DNA from 4 places in the Rossellomorea sp. ABR4_012 genome. Region 3 is predicted to be linked to each of the others. Evidence: riboswitches for the same ligand, from Rfam matches in the RefSeq annotation. Region 3 holds a riboswitch; each other region holds the start of a gene.
What was found. Region 3 has a riboswitch for S-adenosylmethionine ahead of ACXAFV_RS16795 (Fur-regulated basic protein FbpA). Riboswitches for the same ligand answer to the same signal wherever they lie in the genome.
Positions count from the first base shown of each region.

Region 1: another riboswitch for S-adenosylmethionine. It lies ahead of ACXAFV_RS00835 (LLM class flavin-dependent oxidoreductase); the one in region 3 lies ahead of ACXAFV_RS16795 (Fur-regulated basic protein FbpA).
Region 2: another riboswitch for S-adenosylmethionine. It lies ahead of metK (methionine adenosyltransferase); the one in region 3 lies ahead of ACXAFV_RS16795 (Fur-regulated basic protein FbpA).
Region 4: another riboswitch for S-adenosylmethionine. It lies ahead of ACXAFV_RS00625 (Na+/H+ antiporter NhaC family protein); the one in region 3 lies ahead of ACXAFV_RS16795 (Fur-regulated basic protein FbpA).

Region 1 covers NZ_JBSWVK010000001.1:162,627-165,795, forward strand. The annotation lists gene ACXAFV_RS00830 (sodium:solute symporter family transporter) at 1-310, opposite strand, end outside; gene ACXAFV_RS00835 (LLM class flavin-dependent oxidoreductase) at 347-1,717, opposite strand; SAM riboswitch class I at 1,900-2,003, opposite strand; gene ACXAFV_RS00840 (DUF421 domain-containing protein) at 2,631-3,169, shown strand, end outside.
Region 2 covers NZ_JBSWVK010000001.1:1,316,187-1,319,355, forward strand. The annotation lists gene pckA (phosphoenolpyruvate carboxykinase (ATP)) at 1-1,155, opposite strand, end outside; SAM riboswitch class I at 1,526-1,671, shown strand; gene metK (methionine adenosyltransferase) at 1,908-3,107, shown strand.
Region 3 covers NZ_JBSWVK010000004.1:146,157-149,325, forward strand. The annotation lists gene ACXAFV_RS16790 (protoporphyrinogen oxidase) at 1-1,340, opposite strand, end outside; SAM riboswitch class I at 1,704-1,814, shown strand; gene ACXAFV_RS16795 (Fur-regulated basic protein FbpA) at 1,927-2,148, shown strand; gene ACXAFV_RS16800 (four-helix bundle copper-binding protein) at 2,193-2,519, opposite strand; gene spoIIP (stage II sporulation protein P) at 2,752-3,169, opposite strand, start outside.
Region 4 covers NZ_JBSWVK010000001.1:123,839-127,007, forward strand. The annotation lists gene ACXAFV_RS00620 (MFS transporter) at 1-723, opposite strand, end outside; SAM riboswitch class I at 972-1,076, shown strand; gene ACXAFV_RS00625 (Na+/H+ antiporter NhaC family protein) at 1,207-2,523, shown strand; gene ACXAFV_RS00630 ((S)-benzoin forming benzil reductase) at 2,598-3,169, opposite strand, start outside.

The DNA of each region.
Region 1 (3,169 bases), on a different contig from region 3:
CGGTATTCAGTTTACGCACTCTCTTGGCAACCATCAGTACACCAATCGGTCCCCCGCCGATGATCGCTAAAAACAGCCAAAGATTCGAAAGCCCCCAATCATGCGACCAGCCCGGGTAGCCGAGGAAGGTGGCCGCGCTCAGGTAGGTGGCGGCAAAGGAAAGACCCAACACATAAGGTCCGAGACTACCACCGCCAATGGCAAAATCGCTGACGCTTTTTGTCTTTTTGGCACTGATTAATCCCAGTGCGAACATAGCTGCAAGAAATACAGCAAATCCTATCCATGTATACAATGCTAATTGACTCATTCCCTACTCCTTTCTCTTACTCAAATTAGTTGCTTCCTATGAATGAACTGGTACAAGCTTTTTCGCCGGGTGATGATCGGGCAAGTGTTTATGACCTTTGCCAAACATGTTCTCTCTCAATGTTGGTCCTTCATATTCCTTGCGGTAGATCCCCCGCTTTTGGAGTTCGGGAACCACATGATCGACGAACTCGCTAAATGTACCCGGTGAATACGTCTGGGCGATATTAAAACCATCCGCATCACCTTCAACAGCCCATTTCTCGATTTCATCTGCAATTTGCTCAGGTGTACCGATGAATTTTACCGTTCCATTGCCAAGCCCATGATTTTTAATCGCTTCACGGAGCGTCCATCTTTTGTTTGGATCCTTCCCATACATATCGAGATTTCCCTGCATGGCATCCGTCTCGATGTCATCGATATACTGATCAGGGTCAAATTGTGAAAAATCAATCCCTGTATGACCTGATAAAAGAGAAGCGGTGCCTTCGTAGCTGACGTGACTCGTAAGTTCTTCATATTTTGCAAACGCTTCTTCTTCAGTTGACCCAATGATCGGCAGGATCATCGGGAAGATAAGAAGTTCATCCGGTTTTCTCCCCTGCTCCCCCGCCCGTCTGCGGATATCGTTTGTGTACAGTTTCAATCCGTCCAGCGAATGATTTTTAGTAAATACTGCTTCTGCATGTTTTGCTGCAAAATCCCTTCCTTTTGGAGAAGATCCTGCCTGGAATAATACCGGGGTGCGCTGTGGGGACGGCTCTACCAGATGAGGGCCCGGCACTCTGAAAAACTCTCCTTCGTGGTTGATCGAATGAACCCTATTCGGATCAGCAAACGTGTCATTTTCTTTATCATAAACAACCGCATCGTCCTCCCAGCTGTGTTCCCACAGCTTATAAACCACTTGGAGAAATTCATCAGCACGGTCATATCGGAGTTCCTTTGGGAGCCTTCCAGACAGCCCGAGATTGACGGCTTCACTTTCCAAATAGGATGTCACCACATTCCATGCAACCCTTCCTCCTGTTAAATGGTCCAGCGTTGATAACTGCCGTGCCAGTGAATAAGGCTGTGCATAAGTCGTGGAGATGGTTGGCGCAAATCCTAGATGCTCCGTTGCCGCGGCCATTGCCGAGATGGGGATGAGCGGATCATGAGCAGGCAGCTGTACCGCGCCCCTGACTGCTGCATCATGACTGTTTTCATATACGCTGTAGGTACCCAGCACATCAGCAATGAACATCGCATCAAATTTCCCGCGTTCAAGCGTTTGAGCCGTTTCCACCCAATAAGCTAAGCTGTTGTGCGACGTACCCTGATCTTTTTCATGTTTCCATAATCCGGTTGAATGCGGGGACGGCGAGTTTTGGATGAAGCCATTTAAATGAATCTGTTTTTTCATAAGACAAATCTCCTTTTTGCTTTATTATGAAATGTACTATGACCATGGCAGGGAGAATTGAAAGAAGTAATCTTATAGTTATACTTGGTTTAATAACAGCGTAACTGCCTTTTTTAAAAGCCGACCTGCGCTGCTACTAAAAAAACCTCTTCCGATGAGGAAGAGGTTCTGTATATACCATCCTCTCATCTTTCAAGCATCTGCTTGCTGGAATTAGCACCTTGTTACAAGTAACGGTTGCTGCGGGATCACGGGACCAGGTTCCTCCCCCGACTCTTGATAAGGAAATATTCTATTTTTTTGTTTGAATTTTTATCATCATAACGGAGTCGAAATAATCTGTCAAATCAGAATTTATTCTTATATAGTGTTTATCTGTGAAGATTGTCACAGTTTTTTTGTTGAAAACGCTTACTGACTTTTCCATAGAATATGAAACGAATTTCGAAACCATGGTGCTAATTCAACATCTCTCACGATTCTATCTAACCTGTTCAAAGGAACTTTGAACTATATTGGGGTTTGGAGTATAGTCAAAAATAATCTTTTCAAAACAATTTTTTTTACAATAGAGTTTGGAGATTACTTACTTGCTGATAAATTATTGTTTGCGCCGGAAACTGCCGACTATCAGATTCTTCAAAAAAGCTAATTTTACAAGTATCAACATCATTTAATCCTTTCACCACTTTCTTCACTATAAATGCCCCGGGGGAGTTGGATAGACTATATTCAAATACAGGGTAAATGAATAAAAAACTACATAAAGAGCACTTTAACTATATATTTCAATTAAAGGCGGAAACGATTTTGAAGTTAAAGAAAAACTTGTTGTATTTTTTACAGGTTGTGGACATTACCAGTACAAAAAGGGATTATCTATCCATTCAGAATTGATTAAAGGGGGAAATTTATGGAGACGATTAAAGAGATTTTTATTGTATTTGGAAGGATTATAACAATTTTACCTTTGTTATTAATTGTTACTTTATATATGGGTAAGCGATCAATAGGTGAATTGCCGGTTTTCGATTTTTTAATTATTTTAACACTAGGTGCAGTTGTAGGTGCAGATATTGCTGATCCTAATATTAGGCATATTCATACTGCTGCAGCAGTTATAGCAATAGGTTTATTGCAAAAAGTTATTTCTAAAATCGTTATAAAAAAACGGAAGATCGGTAAACTTCTCACATTTGAACCGACTGCTGTTATAAAAAATGGAACATTTCTCGTTGGGAATTTGAGACGTCTCTGTTATTCTTTAGACAATATTCTTCAAATGCTTAGAGAGAAAGATATATTTGACATAAAAGATGTTGAACTTGCCATAGTAGAAGCAAATGGCAGGTTAACAGTGTACAAGCAATCTAATAAAGCTCCGGTTACCATAGAAGACTTAGGAATTGAAAAAAAACATGCAGGTATTGCATATCCCGTTATTATCGAAGG
Region 2 (3,169 bases), on a different contig from region 3:
TGAAGTGATGCCGCGCTCTGTTCCTGCTAATTTGGACGTATAACCGCTTAAGAAATGATACATTGCCTGCTCTTTCGTCAGTTTGCTGATTGGAGGCAGGACGCCGAACGCATCAGCAGTCAGGAATACAATTGTATTAGGGTGGCCGGCAACACTAGGCTCCACGATGTTTTCCATTGCTTGAAGCGGATAAGCGGCACGCGTGTTTTCTGTTAAACTGTTATCCTCGTAATCTGGAATGCGTGAATCTTCATCAAGAACAACGTTTTCCAACACGGATCCAAAGCGGATTGCATCAAAGATTTGAGGCTCTTTTTCACGAGTCAGTCCGATACATTTCGCGTAGCAGCCGCCTTCGATGTTGAAAACGCCATTTGGTGACCAGCCATGTTCGTCGTCCCCGATCAGACGGCGGTTCGGATCTGCTGATAATGTCGTTTTGCCTGTTCCGGATAGACCGAAGAATAGTGCAACGTCGCCTTCGCGCCCTACATTTGCTGAACAGTGCATGGAAAGGATATCTGCTTCAGGAAGCATGTAATTCATGACGGAGAAGATCGATTTCTTCATTTCTCCTGCATATTCCGTTCCACCGATCAAGACGATGCGTTTTTCAAAAGAAACAATGATGAATGTTTCAGAATTTGTACCATCCACAGCAGGGTCTGCTTTAAAGTTTGGAGCTGATACGATCGTAAATTCGGATTTGTGAGAGATTAACTCTTCCGCACCCGGGCGAATGAACAGCTGGTGTGCAAATAGATTATGCCACGCAAATTCATTGATTACCTGGATCGGAAGTCTATGTTTTGGATCTGCACCTGCAAATCCGTTGAAGACAAATACTTCTTCTTTTTCTTTTAAGTATGCAAGGACTTTATGGTATAATTTATCGAATGATTCAGCGGAGATTGGCTGATTAACAGCTCCCCAATCAATTTTATCTTTTGTAGTAGGCTCCTCTACAATAAATTTATCTTTAGGAGAGCGCCCTGTATATTTGCCAGTTTCAGCTCTGACTGCACCTGAAGAAGTTAAAACGCCTTCATTTCTATGAAGAACTCTTTCCACTAATTGTGAAACAGACAGTTGATTTTTGATATTTTGACCGCTAAGTAATTCTGTTAACTCACTAGACATGCTCACTGAATTCATTAGAACCCTTCCTTTATATAAATTTAAATACCACTTTGTTGTTCTTTTCAAAAATAGTATAACACAATTAATTTATTAGTCTATACTATTTAGTGCTTTTTTATAATGTGACTTAAACTTGTAACATTTTCCTTTAAAAATGCAACTTATTTTCCCCTATCTAAGCAGTTTATGCTTGTCCTTAGGAAATTCCTCATTCATATACCCACGTTTCCATGTTTCTTCTTATATAAATGTCAGCTGCCTATCCGGATGTCAGCCAAAGTACTGTCAATAGCGGTAAATAGAGATACCTGCTGTTAATCTTTACATACTAAAAAATATTTGACACTCTTTGGTGTTAACGTTATTATTGTACCTTGAACGGATACTCTTATCCTGAGCTGGTGGAGGGAGCAGACCCTATGAAACCCAGCAACCTGCTAAATAGATAGTTGGTCCTTCTTTTAAAAGGAAGGATCCCATTAAGCGAAGGTGCTAAACTGAGGCAAGGTGGACAACCTTGAACGATAAGAGAGAAAAGGCGCGGCTATAATGTGAAACCTTTCCTCTTTGTACTTTTTCCCGAGGAAGGGTTTTTTCTATTTTATAGTGGAGCATTAGTGATAAAACTCATGTTTTTATATAAGGACGTTCTCTTATGCCTTATAAAAAAACCATGTTTACTTCATACTACTTAGGGAAATGAGTACCGTATCTGTTTAAATGTTTTGTCGGTGAAAATCGGCAAATATGCTTAAGGAGGAACCTTAATGTCAACAAAACGTCGTCTGTTTACATCTGAGTCCGTAACGGAAGGACATCCAGATAAAATTTGTGACCAAATTTCTGATTCAATTCTTGATGCCATTTTAACGAATGACCCGAATGCCCGCGTAGCATGTGAAACATCTGTGACAACAGGTCTTGTGCTTGTTGCAGGTGAAATCACAACAAATACGTATGTAGACATCCCTAAAATCGTCCGTGAAACGATCCGTGGAATCGGATATACACGTGCGAAATACGGATTCGATGCTGAAACTTGTGCAGTTCTGACATCCATCGATGAGCAATCTGCTGATATCGCTCAAGGTGTAGACCAAGCGCTTGAAGCACGTGAAGGACAAATGTCTGATGAAGAAATCGAAGCTATCGGTGCTGGTGACCAGGGGCTGATGTTCGGATTTGCCTGCAACGAAACGAAAGAGCTTATGCCTCTTCCGATTTCACTTGCTCATAAACTATCCCGTCAGCTAACGGAAGTCCGTAAAGAAGAAATTCTTCCTTACCTTCGCCCGGACGGTAAAACTCAGGTAACGGTTGAATATGATGAGAATGATAAGCCTGTTCGCATCGATACGATTGTCATCTCTACGCAGCACCACCCTGAAGTTTCACTTGAGCAGATCCAGCGTAATCTGAAGGAGTATGTCATCGATCCGGTTGTTCCGAAAGAACTGATCGACGAAAAGACAAAATACTTCATCAACCCTACTGGCCGCTTCGTAATCGGCGGACCTCAAGGGGATGCTGGTCTAACAGGCCGTAAGATCATCGTTGACACATACGGCGGTTATGCACGTCACGGCGGCGGTGCATTCTCCGGTAAGGATGCGACGAAAGTTGACCGCTCTGCAGCATATGCAGCCCGCTATGTAGCGAAAAACATCGTGGCTGCCGGTCTTGCTGAAAAATGTGAAGTTCAATTAGCGTATGCGATCGGTGTAGCACAGCCTGTATCCATCTCAGTTGATACATTCGGAACAGGTAAAGTTTCTGAGGATGTATTGGTTGATGTTGTACGCGATAACTTTGACCTTCGCCCTGCAGGAATCATCAAGATGCTGGACCTTCGCCGTCCGATCTACAAGCAGACTGCTGCTTACGGACACTTCGGCCGCAACGATCTTGATCTTCCTTGGGAGCGTACTAACAAAGCTGATGTATTGAAAGCTGAAGCTCTTAAGTAAAAACAGGTATGAGAAAACCAACACTCTTTCAGGGGTGTTGGTTTTTTTGATGGCTGGGGTGG
Region 3 (3,169 bases):
ATACATGCCCCGATCCCGACTCCGAAATAAGAGGCTCCTGCCAGCATCACATTCGGATAGTGCTCCCTAATGGTATGTTGCAGTGAATCAACTGCCTGGCTGTGCTTCAAGTGATAGTTCGGCATAAGATTCTTCCAGTCTGTGACCTTTACAGATACAGGCACTTCGTTAATCCCCAGACTTTTTGAAATATCCTTTAGTGCTGCCTTTGAAAGATCCTCTTCACTAAGTTCTTTTAATTCTTGGTAATGAGGATTGGAGCTTTTATAAAATAATCTTACCAATAGTTCATGATTATCTGCCGTATGTTTCCATTTTCTGCTTGTCCACGTACAAGCATCGCACATAACATCACTGCCATGCGATGTAATAAATCCGGTCCCATTGGCTGGAAGAATATCATCCTTCACCTCAAACCCAACGTAAATACTAGTGAGAGAAGAATTTTTCAATTGACTGAAATGTTGATCCAATAGTGGGTCGCTAATAATCTTTTGCGTAACATCATGCGGTGTTGAGAAAACTACATAATCAGCATTCAACTTCTTGCTGTCAGCAAAAGTTAGCTGGTACTTATCTCCATGCTTCTTCAGGTCAATTAGTTTTTCACCCTTAACCATGTCAGCATCTTTTATGACCTGTTCCAGTCGATCGATCAGTGCAGATAATCCACTTCGAAAAGAGATGAATTTTCCTTTCGAGGAACTTTTGAATCTTTCTTTATTCGCGTCAAGACCTTTAATTATACTTCCATATTGAGTTTTATAATCCAACAGGTACGGAAGTGTAGAAGACATCGTCAAGTCATGAAGTTTTCCTGAGTACACCCCCGATAGGACAGGTGCAATTTGGTTCTCGACGAGTTCACGCCCGAAGAAAGCTTCTAGAAATTCACCAACCGAACTCTCCTTTGTAAACACCTTGTTGGGAGTATGCAAATCCTTTAGTGCTTCACGTTTGCCCTCATCTGAAACCAACGTACTCTCCATTATCGAATCAATACTCATGGGAATGCCAAAAATGGTGTCTTCCGGAATTTTATGCAGCTTCCCGTTTGTATAGATATACGATGTCCCTGTTTCGTTATAAACCATTTCTTCCTCAAGCTCTAATTCTTCTATTAAAGGCAGCACACCCTCATTGCGTGCAACAATAGAATCTGCCCCCGTTTCCATGATGAACGGATGTTCCTTTTCCGTTTTTATCTTTCCGCCAAGCTCCTGGTCACGCTCAACCAGGGACAATTCGATCTCAATATTCTTTTCTCTTTTTAATTTATCAAGATGGTACATCGTTGTCAGTCCTGTGATGCCCCCGCCAACTACAACAACCTTTTTCATCTTACTTCACTCCATATGCAGGTTTATATCATTAGCCTATCATTTTTCATTGTGAAATCATAAACAAATACGGAAATTATTGTGACTTTTTATTGAAGGTTATGTGTCAGGGAGCTTTGAAGACTTAAGTATGGGTAACTATCAAGTTTTCTGAAAAAGCTGATGGCTGAATCGATTAGCGATTGGATTTTGAATGTATTTACGTTTATATAAATCAAATAAATAAAGGTGTTATTTTCAACTTCGGTTGAATTATTTTCAACATTAAATATAATTCCTTTTTAACTTCTCGAACCCAATACCCACTTGACAACTAAGAATACTATGTATTAAAGTGTAGTTAACATGAACTAATTACATAATTGCTTATCAAGAGAGGCAGAGGGACTGGCCCGATGACACCTCAGCAACAGATTCTACTTAAGTGGAACACTGTGCTAATTCCATCAAGCGGATTGCTTGAAAAGATAAGGTGAAGTATAAAACTGTTAAAACCTTCTTCTTATCTTTGGAAGAAGGTTTTTTGTTATATAGTTTACAACAGCCTTCTCTCCTGCAAAAATATGATAAAAGGAGTGCAAACACAATGGGACAAATCATTTGCCAGGACATAGAAAGACGCCGAGAGGAGCTTATAAACAAACTGATCACCTATAACATTTTCAAGAAGAACGACAAACAACTTTTTGAATTGACCATTCAAGAACTCGAAGATGAATATAAAGAACTAAAATGCCATTGTCATCCCCATAGCGGCACGTCATCCATCCAATGGAAAAAGATAAAGGCCCGTCCCTCAACACGTTAAAGTGCTGCAGGACGGACCTTCACAAATTCAAGCATTTTCAAACCTTATGCGATGTTTCTGCAGGCTTCAGCGCACTTAAAGCAGGCATCTGCGCATTTTTGACAGTGATCGTGGTCGTGCTTTTTGCATTCGTTTCCGCAAGCTTCACAGATGGATGCACATACTGAAGCAAGTTCGGAAGCGAACGGCGTCCCTCTTACCAGTGCCTGTTCTAAAAATCCGCACATGTCTGAACATTCCCGGTCTAAACGGATACAGTCAGCCATCATTTTGATATCATCTTCTCCAAGGCATGCATCGTAACAATGGTTACAAGCTTCCATACATTCATGCAATGTTTGTACTAATGATTGATACTTTTGGTGTGACATTAATTAGTTCCTCCTTGTTTCATGTTTTTTATTCTTTATCCGGATTTTCCCTTTTCCAAACAAAATTCCCAGAATTCGTTTTAATACATTTGCAAACGGACTATTTACCCGGATAAATTATAGTTTCCCGCCTTTTTTGCAAAGAATATGCAAATTACGCAAAAAAAGTTTTTTGCATATGTTTTCTCCCATAAAAAAAGCTGCCTTATCACAGCAGCTTTATGCGAATACCCTATCCATTCACTTCTACAACATCCGCCTTGTAAAACTCTGCAAAAATCTCTGCAAATGCTTCAGTAGAATTATAGAGCTCGACTAAATTATTTTCTACACCACCGAATTCCAAGAGCATGGCTCGTTCGGTCAAGTCCTGATTATAGACACCGTTTCCTTCAGCTTTCGTTTTAACAAATACTCCTCGACTAATACCAGGGTACTTCTTTTCGAGTGCGCTATTCAATTCTTTTGCGATGGCCAGATTCTTTTCGAAATTCTTATTTTCTTTTCCCACGATAAAGAAGAGGCGTGCATACTGCTTCCCATTTATTGTTTTAGTGGTGATTTCCCTTGGCTGGGAGTCACGATGAATATCAATCAGGTAATTGAGGTCATTATTTACGGCAAGAGCTTCCTGAACTTGCTCCCTTGAT
Region 4 (3,169 bases), on a different contig from region 3:
TACAAATAAACCAAAGTACGTATTATTAGCCAGATTCGGACCGAACACCATGAAAGTGACGGCCAAGAAAATCAAAAACTTTTTAAGAGTAAATAATTCCTTCATTCCCGCTTTCAAATCCAGTTTGGCAGAGGCGCGTTCCTTAGGAAAACGGAAAGCCAGCACAGCCGACATGACCAGGCAAACGAAGAATGCGTAGAAAATGATGGTCGGGCCGATAAAACCTTCTGACAGTTTTCCCATCACATACACGGCAACACCGAAGCCCAATGATCCAAATAATCGTATATTTCCATAATTATATCGCACTTTACTTGTGTACTTCAGACTGATACTGTCTGAAACGGGTATGATCGCGCTCTGGAAAACAGCAACCAGAATCGCGATCAGAAGGAGTCCGTAGTAAAGGTCGGTCACTACATACCCAAGGGCAAACATCCCGGCAACCAATGAAGTAAAGGCCAGCACCTGTGTCGGACGATTCGTCGTATCACTCACCATTCCCCAGATAGGCTGAAAGAATATCATCATAATGGGGCCGATCGACATGATGGTCCCGATCTGGTATCCATTCAATCCAACACTTTCACTTAAATACACACTTAAAAGCGGGTATAGACTGCCCACACCAAAAAACGTCAAAAAATAAAAGCCTTGCAAGGTAAAGACTTGATTGCGTATCGTTCTTTCCACTTCCGTATCCTCCAGATGTTTTTTATCCATATAATACTAGCCCTATTTTAGAAGATTGTAAATAAAGCCGTTCCTTTTTATGGATAAACCATAGCCTATATAAAAATGATTCAACAGCCGATAAACCCTATTGCTTTCAAGCTCTATGGAACTAAATCACGATGGCTGGAAATTTTTTTTGAACGAATAGTACAGAACACAAACAAATTTCCGTTTGACTTTTCCTCTTAAACGCCTTAAAGTATGTAAGTATAATTTTAAATGAATATGACGTATTCTTCTTATCCAGAGAGACGGAGGGACTGGCCCTACGATGTCTCGGCAGCGGACTCCTTACGAGTGCTGTGCCACATCCAGCAAGCATATTGCTTGAAAGATAAGAAGAGTGTTTCTTTTATTGGGAACCTCTTCTTATCGGGAAGAGGTTTTTATTTTTATCCAGCAAGGTACTAATCATATCGTGGTTATTACCATCGCAATCCATTCTAGTCAATTGTCAAAGGAGTTGTTCAAATGTTTAACGAAAAAGGAAATCTTCTGGCATTACTGCCATTACTCATATTTGTTTCACTCTTCCTCGGTGCGGGGATCATTTCAGGAGATTTTTACGCATTCCCAGTATTAGTTTCCATTATAATCGCAGCTGTAGTGGCGTTGTTCATGAACCGAAAGGACTCCCTGAATAGTAAAGTGGAACGCTTTGCCAAAGGGGCCGGACACCCTGATATTATGATCATGGTCTTCATCTTCCTTTTAGCAGGAGCATTCTCGGGAGTCGCTGAAAAAATGGGCGCTGTTGATTCAACGGTGAATCTGGCTCTATCTGTACTTCCGGAAAACCTTCTGATCGTTGGATTATTTTTAATTGCAGCATTTGTTTCATTATCCATGGGTACTTCAATGGGTACGATCGCGGCACTTGCGCCGATCGGTGTAGGAATCAGTTCGGGTACGGACATCGCCATGCCTGTTGCGATGGCTACGGTCATCGGTGGTGCGATGTTTGGTGACAATCTCTCATTCATTTCTGATACAACGATTGCAGCCGTCCGTACGCAGAAAACGGAAATGAAAGATAAATTCAAAGTGAACTTCTTTATCGTTCTGCCAGCAGCTATTCTAACGATGGTGATCTTATACTTTATTACGGCAGGCAATCAGTCAACGGTTGATACCGAGGCCTTTAACTGGGTGAAAATCCTCCCTTATCTGGGAGTCATCATCGGCGCACTTGCAGGATTGAATGTGTTTGTCGTGCTATTCGGAGGGATCGTGCTCTCTGGAATCATCGGATTTGCCGATGGAAGCTTTACTCCTTCCAGCTATTTTGGAAGCATTGCCGATGGAATGACGGGAATGGCTGAAATTGTGATTTTGACCGTCCTTATCGGAGGTGTGGTTGAACTAATCCGTTATAATGGCGGAATACAGGCGCTGCTTTATCTTGCCACCCGCAAGATCCGCTCTCCACAAGGGGCACAACTGGCGACGGCCGGACTTGTAAGTTCAACAAACCTTTGTACGGCAAACAATACGATCTCTATCATCATTGCAGGTCCGCTTGCGAAAGAAATCGGTGAGAATTATGGAGTCGATTCTCGTAAGTCTGCAAGTATCCTGGATATATTCTCTTGCTCCGTACAAGGCTTGATCCCATATGGAGCACAAGCGTTATTAGTAGCAGAAACAGCAGGAATCTCGCCATTAAGTGTTATTCCATATGCTTTCTATCCGATCCTGACAGCAGTATGCGGGTTGGTTGCGATTCGATTTGCACTACCGAAGTTTACACGATCAAAAGCACCTAAGCCGAGCACTGCACGTTCATAATAAGTACAAAAGAGACAAACCCATTTATCGGGTTTGTCTCTTTTTTTTGTTTATTTTAATAATATCCATTGAATTTATAACAAGTCATTCACATGATATAGCTTACCAGTTTCAACATCCGATTCGGTCACAAGCTTTACGAGGACCTCAGCTACTGTATCCGTGTCCCTAAGCATTCCTTGTTCTTTGTAACGCTTAAAGTTTTCAACATCGGCGAATGCTTCTTCTGAAGAAGAACGGATGGTTCCCTGCATATCCGTATCCATTACCCCAGGGCTGAACGCAATCACTTTATGTGCACTGCCCTTTTTTGAAAGCTCAAGACTTACGGTTTCCGTCAGCATATTGATCCCGGCTTTCGTGGAACAATACGTGCTCCATCCATAAACAGGTCTGCTCCCGGCACCAGAACTCACATTGACCATGATTAGCCTGCTTTCTGAACCTTGGGAGGCTTTCAGCATTTCATTCGTAACAATCATAGGAGATAGCAAATTGACATTCACACTCTTTTCAAGATCCGTGTTCTCAACCTGCCCGGAAGGATTGATGGGTGTCACGACCCCGGCATTTTGAATCAAGAAGATCCGGTCAGCATCCGACTTAAATACTTGTTCTCCCGCCTTTTGTGCTGCGCTCTCTGTTT